Regions from separate parts of the Pseudomonas sp. MWU12-2319 genome, predicted to be linked through region 2. Evidence: predicted binding sites of a transcription regulator. Region 2 holds the regulator's gene; each other region holds the start of a gene.
The links. The regulator sigma-54, encoded in region 2, starts transcription at its own class of promoters, with help from an activator protein. The targets are predictions, from matches to a motif close to ANTGGCATNNANNTTGCTNT.
Positions count from the first base shown of each region.

Region 1: the regulator sigma-54 is predicted to act here: its motif matches at 1,735-1,754, upstream of M5C01_RS01610 (circularly permuted type 2 ATP-grasp protein).
Region 3: the regulator sigma-54 is predicted to act here: its motif matches at 1,451-1,470, upstream of flgB (flagellar basal body rod protein FlgB).

Region 1 covers NZ_JALJES010000001.1:401,143-404,367, reverse strand. The annotation lists gene M5C01_RS01625 (START domain-containing protein) at 1-505, shown strand, start outside; gene M5C01_RS01620 (hypothetical protein) at 726-962, shown strand; gene M5C01_RS01615 (ribonuclease E inhibitor RraB) at 1,163-1,501, shown strand; gene M5C01_RS01610 (circularly permuted type 2 ATP-grasp protein) at 1,787-3,196, shown strand; gene M5C01_RS01605 (alpha-E domain-containing protein) at 3,208-3,225, shown strand, end outside.
Region 2 covers NZ_JALJES010000011.1:132,952-136,176, reverse strand. The annotation lists gene lptB (LPS export ABC transporter ATP-binding protein) at 1-250, shown strand, start outside; gene M5C01_RS19000 (RNA polymerase factor sigma-54) at 438-1,934, shown strand; gene raiA (ribosome-associated translation inhibitor RaiA) at 2,013-2,318, shown strand; gene ptsN (PTS IIA-like nitrogen regulatory protein PtsN) at 2,328-2,792, shown strand; gene rapZ (RNase adapter RapZ) at 2,795-3,225, shown strand, end outside.
Region 3 covers NZ_JALJES010000019.1:15,722-18,946, forward strand. The annotation lists gene M5C01_RS26190 (chemotaxis protein CheV) at 1-409, shown strand, start outside; gene cheR (protein-glutamate O-methyltransferase CheR) at 464-1,291, shown strand; gene flgB (flagellar basal body rod protein FlgB) at 1,532-1,939, shown strand; gene flgC (flagellar basal body rod protein FlgC) at 1,943-2,386, shown strand; gene flgD (flagellar hook assembly protein FlgD) at 2,402-3,130, shown strand; gene flgE (flagellar hook protein FlgE) at 3,162-3,225, shown strand, end outside.

The DNA.
Region 1 (3,225 bases), on a different contig from region 2:
CATCAAGGTTTCCCTGAGTGAAGTGGCCAACTCCCAGTACAAGGCCTACCGTGGCGTGACCCTGATCAAGGCACCCGTGGCGAAGATCCAGGCGCTGCAGGAAGACGTGGTCGGCGCCTGTGCCTGGATTCACGAGTGCAAGTCGCAGAAGCTGCTGAAGAAGGACGGTGACCTGAGCTGGACCTACACCCAGTTCAAGGCACCGTTCCCGGTCACCGATCGTGACTCGATCTTGCAGATCACCACCACCAAGGGCGCTGACGGCAGCCTGACCCGCGCGCTCAAGGAAGTGCCGACCTACCTGCCGGAAGAGAAAGGTTATGTCCGTGTCGCCCAGGTCGAAGGCTTCTGGAAGCTGGTGCCCAAGGACGGCGGCATGACCGAAGTGACTTACCAGGTGCATACCGAGCCGGGCGGCAGCGTGCCATCGTGGCTGGCCAACAAGTTTGTGGTCGATGCGCCGTTCAATACCCTCAAGGCCCTGAAGGAACGCGCGGAGAAGTGAGGGGCTGAAACCTTGTCGGAATGTTCACGGACCTTGTGAACCTGGCTTGTCGGCGAAGCTTTTAGCGGTCTTGAGGGCCTCTTCGCGGGCAAGCCCTGCTCCTACAAGGTTATGCAGTGTTTTCCAGGGCTTGTGCGGCTCAAAGCAGGTTGAACGATCTCCCGTGCCCCACAGTCCAGATGTTATAAGCCCATCCATGGGCTTTACCGAGGAGGCACCGATGAGCAAGTGGGCAGTTACCTTCGTCGACGATCATGGCGTGCAGGACACCGAACAGTTCGAATGCGCCAGCCAACCGGACCTGGAACAGGCCGCGCGATTGATTCGCGCCAAGCTGTTGCCGGTTCCTGCCACACTGGACCTCAATGACCTGGAAGGCCGTGCCCCGGACCCGACAGTCAAAAGCCTGAAGGATCAGAACAGCATCGAGATCCTCAGTATCACGCCTTTACCCTGAGCGCGTTTTTTCCTCTGTATTCCCTCTGGCAGAGGCGATGTCATCGCGCTACTCTGCAAGGGAGATCAGCGAATGATTCGCTATAGGTCTGGTCTTGTCAGCTACATGCTTGTTTCCCGTTTGTCGTATCGCCAGCGCCGTTCGGTGCCTGGTTCGGGAGTACGGAAAGTCTATCCAACGCTTGCTGAGGAGGACGTTTCATGAGCACAGCCTATCAAGAAGACATCAGCAGCAACGTGCTGCGCCGCATGAAAGAAGGCGGTTTTGATTTCGCACGCATCCATCCCATCGAGTTCTATGCCGTTTTCCCGGACGAGGAGCGGGCGCGCAGGGCGGCAGGCAAGTTTCGCGGTGAATCCTTGAATGCCCAGGTCAGTGTCCGCGACGACGGCGCCTGGTACCTGGAACTGAGCAAGGTGATGTACGCCACCTATGGCGGTATCGGTGACTTCGAGCAGAACTTCGGGGCGGTGGTCGAGCCCCTGGGCGGTACGATCGAAGGGTGGGGCGTCAAGCACCCGGTGCGGGCACTCAATTGAGTGCACTTCTTCTTTCAACCAGCAACGGCTGACCCAAGGGTTGGCCGTTTTTGTTTATCACGCACAAAAAAGGACCGCCCGCGCAGGCGGACAAACTCTGACTATGCTGGTGGATAGGCAAAGCCTGCTTCGCAATGAGGCGCTGCTGATTACATTGGGGCGTTTACTGCACAGTGATGGTGCGGCGCAAGTTGGATGATTATCCAACCTGTTGATATTAAAGCGTTTATGCCGATGGCACGGGCCTTGCGAAGGCTCTTGTGACCGGGTGACAAGGAGCACGGCATGATCCGCACCTATTTTGACGAGATGTACGATGCCGGCGGACAGGTCCGCCCGCATTACCGGGAATTTGCTCGTTGGCTGGCCGACACTCCCGAGGAGTTGTTGGCACAACGGCGACGTGAGGCCGATCTGCTGTTTCATCGCGCCGGGATTACTTTCACCCTCTATGGAGACGAGCAAGGCACTGAACGGCTGATTCCGTTCGACACCATACCCCGCAGCATTCCCGCCAGTGAATGGCGTGTCGTGGAACGCGGCTGCATCCAGCGGGTCAAGGCGCTGAACATGTTTCTCGCCGACCTCTACCACGAACAACGAATCATCAAGGCCGGGATCATCCCCGCCGAACAGGTCCTGGCCAACGAGCAGTACCAGCTGGCCATGCAGGGCCTGAACCTGCACCGCGATATCTACTCGCATATTTCCGGGGTCGACCTGGTCCGTGATGGCGACGGCAGCTACTACGTTCTCGAAGACAACCTGCGCACTCCCAGCGGCGTGAGCTACATGCTCGAAGACCGCAAGATGATGATGCGCCTGTTCCCCGAGCTGTTCGCCGCCCAACGCATCGCGCCCATCGACCATTACCCCAACCTGTTGCTCGACACACTGAAAAGCTCCAGTCCCCTGGACAACCCGAGCGTGGTGGTACTGACGCCCGGGCGCTTCAACAGTGCGTTCTTCGAGCACGCGTTCCTGGCCCGGGAAATGGGCGTGGAACTGGTGGAGGGGGCCGACCTGTTCGTGCGTGACGACAAGGTCTTCATGCGTACCACCGACGGCCCGAAACAGGTGGATGTGATTTATCGCCGCCTCGACGACGCCTTCCTCGATCCGCTGGCCTTCAACCCCGATTCGATGCTCGGTGTGCCCGGCCTGCTGTCGTCCTACCGGTCCGGCAATGTGGTGCTGGCCAATGCCATCGGCACCGGGGTAGCGGACGACAAGTCGGTATACCCATTCGTCACCGATATGATCCGTTTCTACCTGGACGAAGAGCCGATTCTGAAGAACGTGCCGACCTGGCAATGTCGCAAGCCCGAGGAACTCTCCCACGTGCTGGCGCATCTACCTGAATTGGTGGTCAAGGAAACCCAGGGCTCGGGCGGCTACGGCATGCTGGTGGGGCCGGCGGCGAGCGCCGCGGAAATCGAGAATTTCCGTGCCCGGCTCAAGGCCAAGCCCCATGCCTATATCGCCCAGCCGACGTTGTCCTTGTCGACCTGCCCGACCTTTGTCGAGAGCGGCATTGCCCCGCGCCATATCGATCTGCGTCCATTTGTCCTCTCCGGTCGCGAGACCCGCGTGGTGCCGGGCGGGCTGACCCGCGTCGCACTGCGCGAAGGCTCCCTGGTGGTGAACTCGTCCCAGGGCGGCGGCACCAAGGACACTTGGGTGGTCGAGGATTAAGGAAGCCTGACATGCTAAGTAGAACTGCC
Region 2 (3,225 bases):
CCTGCTCGACGAGCCCTTCGCCGGGGTCGATCCGATTTCCGTTGGCGATATCAAACAGATCATCCATCACCTCAAGGCCAAGGGCATCGGCGTACTGATCACCGACCACAACGTCCGCGAGACCCTGGACATCTGCGAAACGGCCTATATCGTCAATGATGGACAGCTGATCGCCGAAGGCGATTCGGCCACTATCCTGGCCAACGAACTGGTCAAGGAAGTCTACCTGGGCCATGAGTTCCGCCTGTAAACATCGAGGTAACGGATCAACCGCCAGAGCGCTCCCTGTTCAATAAAAACCACAAGATTTTTATTGCTACAGCGCTCTAGGCAAAGGCTCGGGTTTCAGGCATATAATTTGCTTATGTTTGGCGCCCCGGCGCCCTGTAGAGTGGATGGCGCATGCGCGCCGGCGAATAAGGTGTTAAGCCCCTGCCATGAAACCATCGCTAGTCCTGAGAATGGGCCAGCAGCTGACGATGACACCGCAGCTGCAACAGGCCATCCGCCTGCTCCAATTGTCGACCCTGGACCTTCAGCAGGAAATCCAGGAGGCCCTGGAGTCCAATCCGATGCTCGAACGCCAGGAAGAAGGCGACGACTTCGACAATACCGACCCGTTGGCCGACAACGCCGAGCACAAACCCAACACTGAAATCCAGGAACCCTCCTTCCAGCAGGAAACCGCCCCGACGGTGGACAACCTCGAGGAAGGCGACTGGAACGAGCGCATTCCCAACGAACTGCCCGTCGACACCGCCTGGGAAGATGTCTACCAGACCAGCGCCAGCAGCCTGCCAAGCAACGATGACGACGAGTGGGACTTCACCACCCGTACCTCGGCCGGCGAGAGCCTGCAGAGCCATCTGCTCTGGCAACTGAACCTGGCGCCGATGTCCGACACCGATCGGCTGATCGCCGTGACCCTGATCGACTGCATCAACAATCAGGGCTACCTGGACGAAACCCTCGAGGAAATCCTCGACGCCTTCGACCCGGAGCTGGATATCGAGCTGGACGAGATCGAAGCGGTACTGCATCGCATCCAGCAATTCGAACCGGCCGGCATCGGCGCGCGCAACCTCGGCGAATGCCTGCTGCTGCAATTGCGTCAGCTGCCAGCGCGCACGCCCTGGCTGGCCGAAGCCCAGCGCCTGGTCAGCGACTACATCGACCTGCTCGGCAGCCGCGACTACAGCCAACTGATGCGGCGCATGAAGCTCAAGGAAGACGAGCTGCGCCAGGTCATCGAGTTGGTCCAGAGCCTCAATCCGCGCCCGGGCTCGCAAATCGAGTCCAGCGAAGCCGAATACGTCGTCCCCGACGTGATCGTGCGCAAGGACAACGAGCGCTGGCTGGTGGAACTGAACCAGGAATCGGTGCCGCGCCTGCGGGTCAATCCGCAGTACGCCGGTTTTGTCCGCCGCGCCGACACCAGCGCCGACAACACCTTCATGCGCAACCAGTTGCAGGAAGCCCGCTGGTTCATCAAGAGCCTGCAGAGCCGCAACGAAACCCTGATGAAGGTCGCCACCCAGATCGTCGAGCACCAGCGCGGCTTCCTGGAATACGGTGACGAGGCGATGAAGCCGCTGGTCCTGCATGACATCGCCGAAGCGGTGGGCATGCACGAGTCGACGATTTCCCGGGTGACCACGCAAAAATTCATGCATACCCCCCGCGGTATCTATGAACTGAAATACTTTTTCTCCAGCCACGTCAGCACCTCCGAAGGCGGCGAATGCTCGTCCACGGCGATCCGCGCGATCATCAAGAAACTGGTTGCAGCGGAAAATCAGAAAAAGCCGTTGAGTGACAGCAAGATCGCTGGTTTACTGGAGGCACAAGGCATTCAGGTGGCCCGTCGTACTGTCGCCAAATACCGTGAGTCCCTGGGGATAGCCCCCTCTAGCGAACGGAAGCGACTGATGTAGTGGACGGGCCCCGTTACAGCGTTCCAGTGGTGGGCAATCGCCTACCGCTTTATGCACTGGCAACGAAGGAGAAGCTGTATGCAAGTCAATATCAGTGGACACCAGCTGGAAGTGACCGAACCCCTGCGTGCTTACATCGGCGAGAAACTCGACCGACTGGAGCGTCATTTCGACAAGATCACCAACGTACAGGTGACCATGGCCGTCGAAAAACTGAAGCAGAAAATCGAAGCCACCTTGCATATCCACGGCGGTGAAGTGGTCGCCAACGCCGAGCATGACGACATGTATGCGGCGATCGACCTGCTCACCGACAAGTTGGACCGACAACTGAAAAAGCATAAGGAAAAGAACCTGCACCTGCTCCAAGGTACAGGTCGCTGATACCCATCCATGATCCGACTTGAAAGCATCCTGACCCCCGGCCGTTCTTTGGTGAACGTGCCGGGCGGCAGTAAAAAGAAAGCCCTCGAGCAAATTGCCAACCTGATCAGCCACGAAGTTCCTTACCTGGCCATGCAGGATGTCTTCGACAGCCTGATCGCCCGGGAGAAACTCGGCTCGACCGGTTTCGGCAATGGCATTGCCATCCCGCACTGCCGCCTGAAGGGTTGCGTGGCGCCCATCAGCGCCCTGATGCACCTGGACGCCCCTATCGATTTCGACGCCATCGACGGCGCGCCGGTTGACCTGCTGTTCGTCCTGCTGGTCCCGGAAGCCGCCACCGATGCCCACCTGGAACTGCTTCGGCAGATTGCCAGCATGCTCGACCGCAAGGACGTACGCGACAAACTGCGTGCGGCAACCTCCAACCAGGCCCTGTACCAGGTAGTCCTGGACGAGCAGAGCGGTCACTGACCATGCGCTTGATCATCGTCAGCGGCCGCTCCGGCTCGGGTAAAAGTACCGCCCTCGATGTCCTCGAGGACAACGGTTACTACTGCATCGACAACCTGCCGGCCGGCCTGCTGCCAGAGCTGGCCGAACGCGCGCTGATCCATACCGAGCTGGCGCAACCGCTGGTCGCCGTTTCCATCGACGCACGCAACCTGCCCAGCCACCTGTCACGCTTCCCGGAACTGCTCGATGAAGTGCGCAGCCGGCATATCCAGTGCGATGTGCTGTACCTGGACGCCGACGAGGAAACCCTGCTCAAGCGTTTTTCCGAAACCCGTCGACGCCACCCGCTGAGCAATGCCAATCGCTCACTGGCCGAGGCCATCCGCGACGAAAGCAACCTGCTGGGGCCGATCTCGGACCTGGCCGACCTCAAGGTCAACACCACCAACCT
Region 3 (3,225 bases), on a different contig from region 2:
GGCCAAGGCGATTTCCATGCGGGTGCTGACGGTGGATGACTCCTCGGTGGCGCGCAAGCAGGTTACGCGTTGCCTGCAGACCGTGGGCGTGGAAGTGGTGGCGTTGAACGACGGCCGGCAGGCGCTTGATTACCTGCGTAAGCTGGTCGAGGAGGGCAAGAAGCCGGAAGAGGAATTTCTGATGATGATTTCCGACATCGAAATGCCTGAAATGGATGGCTACACTCTGACGGCCGAGATCCGCAACGACCCACGCATGCAAAAACTTCACATCATCCTGCATACTTCCTTGTCAGGGGTCTTTAATCAGGCAATGGTCAAGAAGGTCGGCGCCGATGATTTCCTGGCCAAGTTCCGACCCGATGACCTGGCAGCCCGGGTAGTGGGGCGGATCAAGGCAGCAGAATAAGCGATCAGGGACCTCCGTTCCTGGCGGTACGAACGATTGTAGAGGCGGCATCATTTGTCTACGGGTAATTTGGATTTCGAACAGTTCCGGGTCTTCCTGGAAAAGGCCTGTGGCATCCTGCTGGGTGAAAACAAGCAGTATCTGGTTTCCAGCCGTCTCAATAAACTGATGGAGCAGCAAGGGCTCAAATCCCTTGGCGAGCTGGTCCAGCGCATCCAGACCCAGCCCCGCAGCGGTTTGCGCGAGCAGGTGGTGGATGCCATGACCACCAACGAAACCTTGTGGTTTCGCGACACCTACCCCTTCGAGGTCCTGAAGAACAAGGTGTTGCCGGAAATGATCAAGGCCAGTCCCGGCCAGCGTCTGCGGATCTGGTCGGCGGCGTGTTCGTCGGGGCAGGAACCCTATTCGATCTCGATGTCGATCGATGAGTTCGAGCGGACCAACATGGGCCAGCTCAAGGGCGGTGCGCAGATTGTCGCCACCGACCTGTCCGGACTGATGCTCACCAACTGCAAAAGCGGTGAGTACGACAGCCTGGCGATTGGCCGCGGCCTGTCGCCCGAGCGCCTGCAACGCTTCTTCGACCCCAAGGGGCCGGGACGCTGGGCGATCAAGGCGCCGATCCGCAGTCGCGTGGAGTTTCGTTCGTTCAACCTGTTGGACAGCTACGCGAGCCTGGGCAAGTTCGACATCGTGTTCTGTCGCAACGTATTGATCTACTTTTCCGCCGAAGTGAAAAAAGACATCCTGCTGCGTATCCACGGCACCCTGAAGCCGGGTGGCTATTTGTACCTCGGGGCCTCGGAAGCCCTGAACGGTCTGCCGGACCATTACCAGATGGTGCAATGCAGTCCGGGGATCATCTACCAGGCCAAGTAAGGCGCCAAGCCTCACACAAAACGGGAACCCCAATGGGGTTCCCGTTTTTTTTACGGCGCTTTTGCCGCTTTACCGGCATCCGGCGGAAATGCCTTGCCGCTTTTCTGGCATTGCCGCCCGCCACCTGCCCGCAAGCCCTTGATTTGCTTGCATCGAGAAATTGGCATGGGCCTTGCTTTGTCTCTTGCAACGAAAAGCCTGTTCCACAAAATCAGGTCAACCCGCTAAAGGTTTCCCGACATGAGCATCAACTTCGATAAAGCGCTCGGCATTCATGAGCAAGCACTGGCCTTCCGCGCCCAGCGCGCCGAAGTTCTGGCGAACAACATCGTCAACGCCGATACCCCGAACTACAAGGCGCGGGACATGGACTTTTCCTCGGTGCTCGCTGAACAGAGTGACAAGGCCAAGAACGGCAGTTTTGCGTTGAACACCACCAACAGCCGCCATATCGAAGCTGAAGGCCTGAGCAACGGCGACGCCGCATTGCAATACCGCACACCGACGCAGCCGTCGCTGGACCAGAACACCGTGGATGCGCAGATCGAGCAATCGAACTATGCGCAGAACTCGGTCGATTTCCAGGCCAGCTTCACCCTGCTGAACGCACGATTCAAAGGGCTGGTTTCAGCCCTGCGTGGAGAATAAGTCATGTCCCTAGCCAGTGTTTTCAACATTGCCGGTACCGGCATGAGTGCCCAGACCACTCGCCTGAACACCGTCGCCAGTAACATCGCCAACGCCGATACCGTCTCCTCGAGCATGGACCAGACCTATCGCGCCCGGCATCCGGTGTTCGCCACCATGTTCCAGAACGGCCAGGGCCAGACTGACAACTCGCTGTTCCAGAACCAGGACGGGGCGGGTGCCGGCGTGCAGGTCACGGGCGTGGTCGAGGACCCCAGCAACCTTGAAGCCCGTTATGAGCCGAACCATCCGGCCGCTGACGCCAATGGGTATGTCTACTACCCCAACGTCAACGTGGTTCAGGAAATGGCCGACATGATTTCCGCCAGCCGCTCGTTCCAGACCAACGCGGACATTATGACCACCGCCAAAACCATGATGCAGAAGGTCCTGACCCTCGGTCAGTGATAAAGGGCGATTCCTATGACGGTTTCCAGCACCCCCTCAAGTGGCAACTCTGCACTTGATACGATCATTTCTAACTCCCAGACGGCGAACACTGGCAGTACGGATGCGTTGGGCAATGCCATCAGCAGCGCCGCCGGCGGCCAGGCCCTGGGCAAGGACGCGTTCCTGCAATTGCTGGTCACCCAGTTGAAGAACCAGGACCCGCTCAACCCCCAGGACAACAGCGCCTTCGTCGCGCAGTTGGCCCAGTTCAGCAGCCTGGAAGGTATCCAGACGCTCAACACCAGCGTGAACAATATTGCCAGCTCCTTCACCTCGTCCCAGGCGCTGCAGGCCTCGTCGATGGTCGGGCGTTCGGTCATCGTGCCGACCAGCCAGGCGGTGGTCGATACCAGCAAGACCTTCACGGGGACGGCAACAGTTCCGAGCTCGGTCAGCGATGTGACCCTGAAGATCAGCGATTCCACTGGCAAAGTGGTCCGCACCATCGACATGGGCTCGCAGGCGGCCGGTAATGCCGCCTTTGCCTGGGACGGCAAGGACGATTCCGGCACCTTGCTCTCCAGCGGTACCTACACCTTTGCTGCCACCGCGCCGATCAGTGGCACGGCCACGGCGCTCACGACCAACCTGCCGGCGACGGTCAGCAGCGTGACCCTGGGTCAGAACGGCGGCGAAATGATGCTCAACCTGGCGGGCCTGGGCAGTATTGCTCTGTCCAAAGTCCAGACCATTGGCCTGTAAGAGCCGACCAACACGAAGTAAGGAGTGAACCATGTCTTTCAATATCGGTTTGAGCGGTCTCTCTGCGGCCAGCAAGCAACTTGACGTCACCGGCA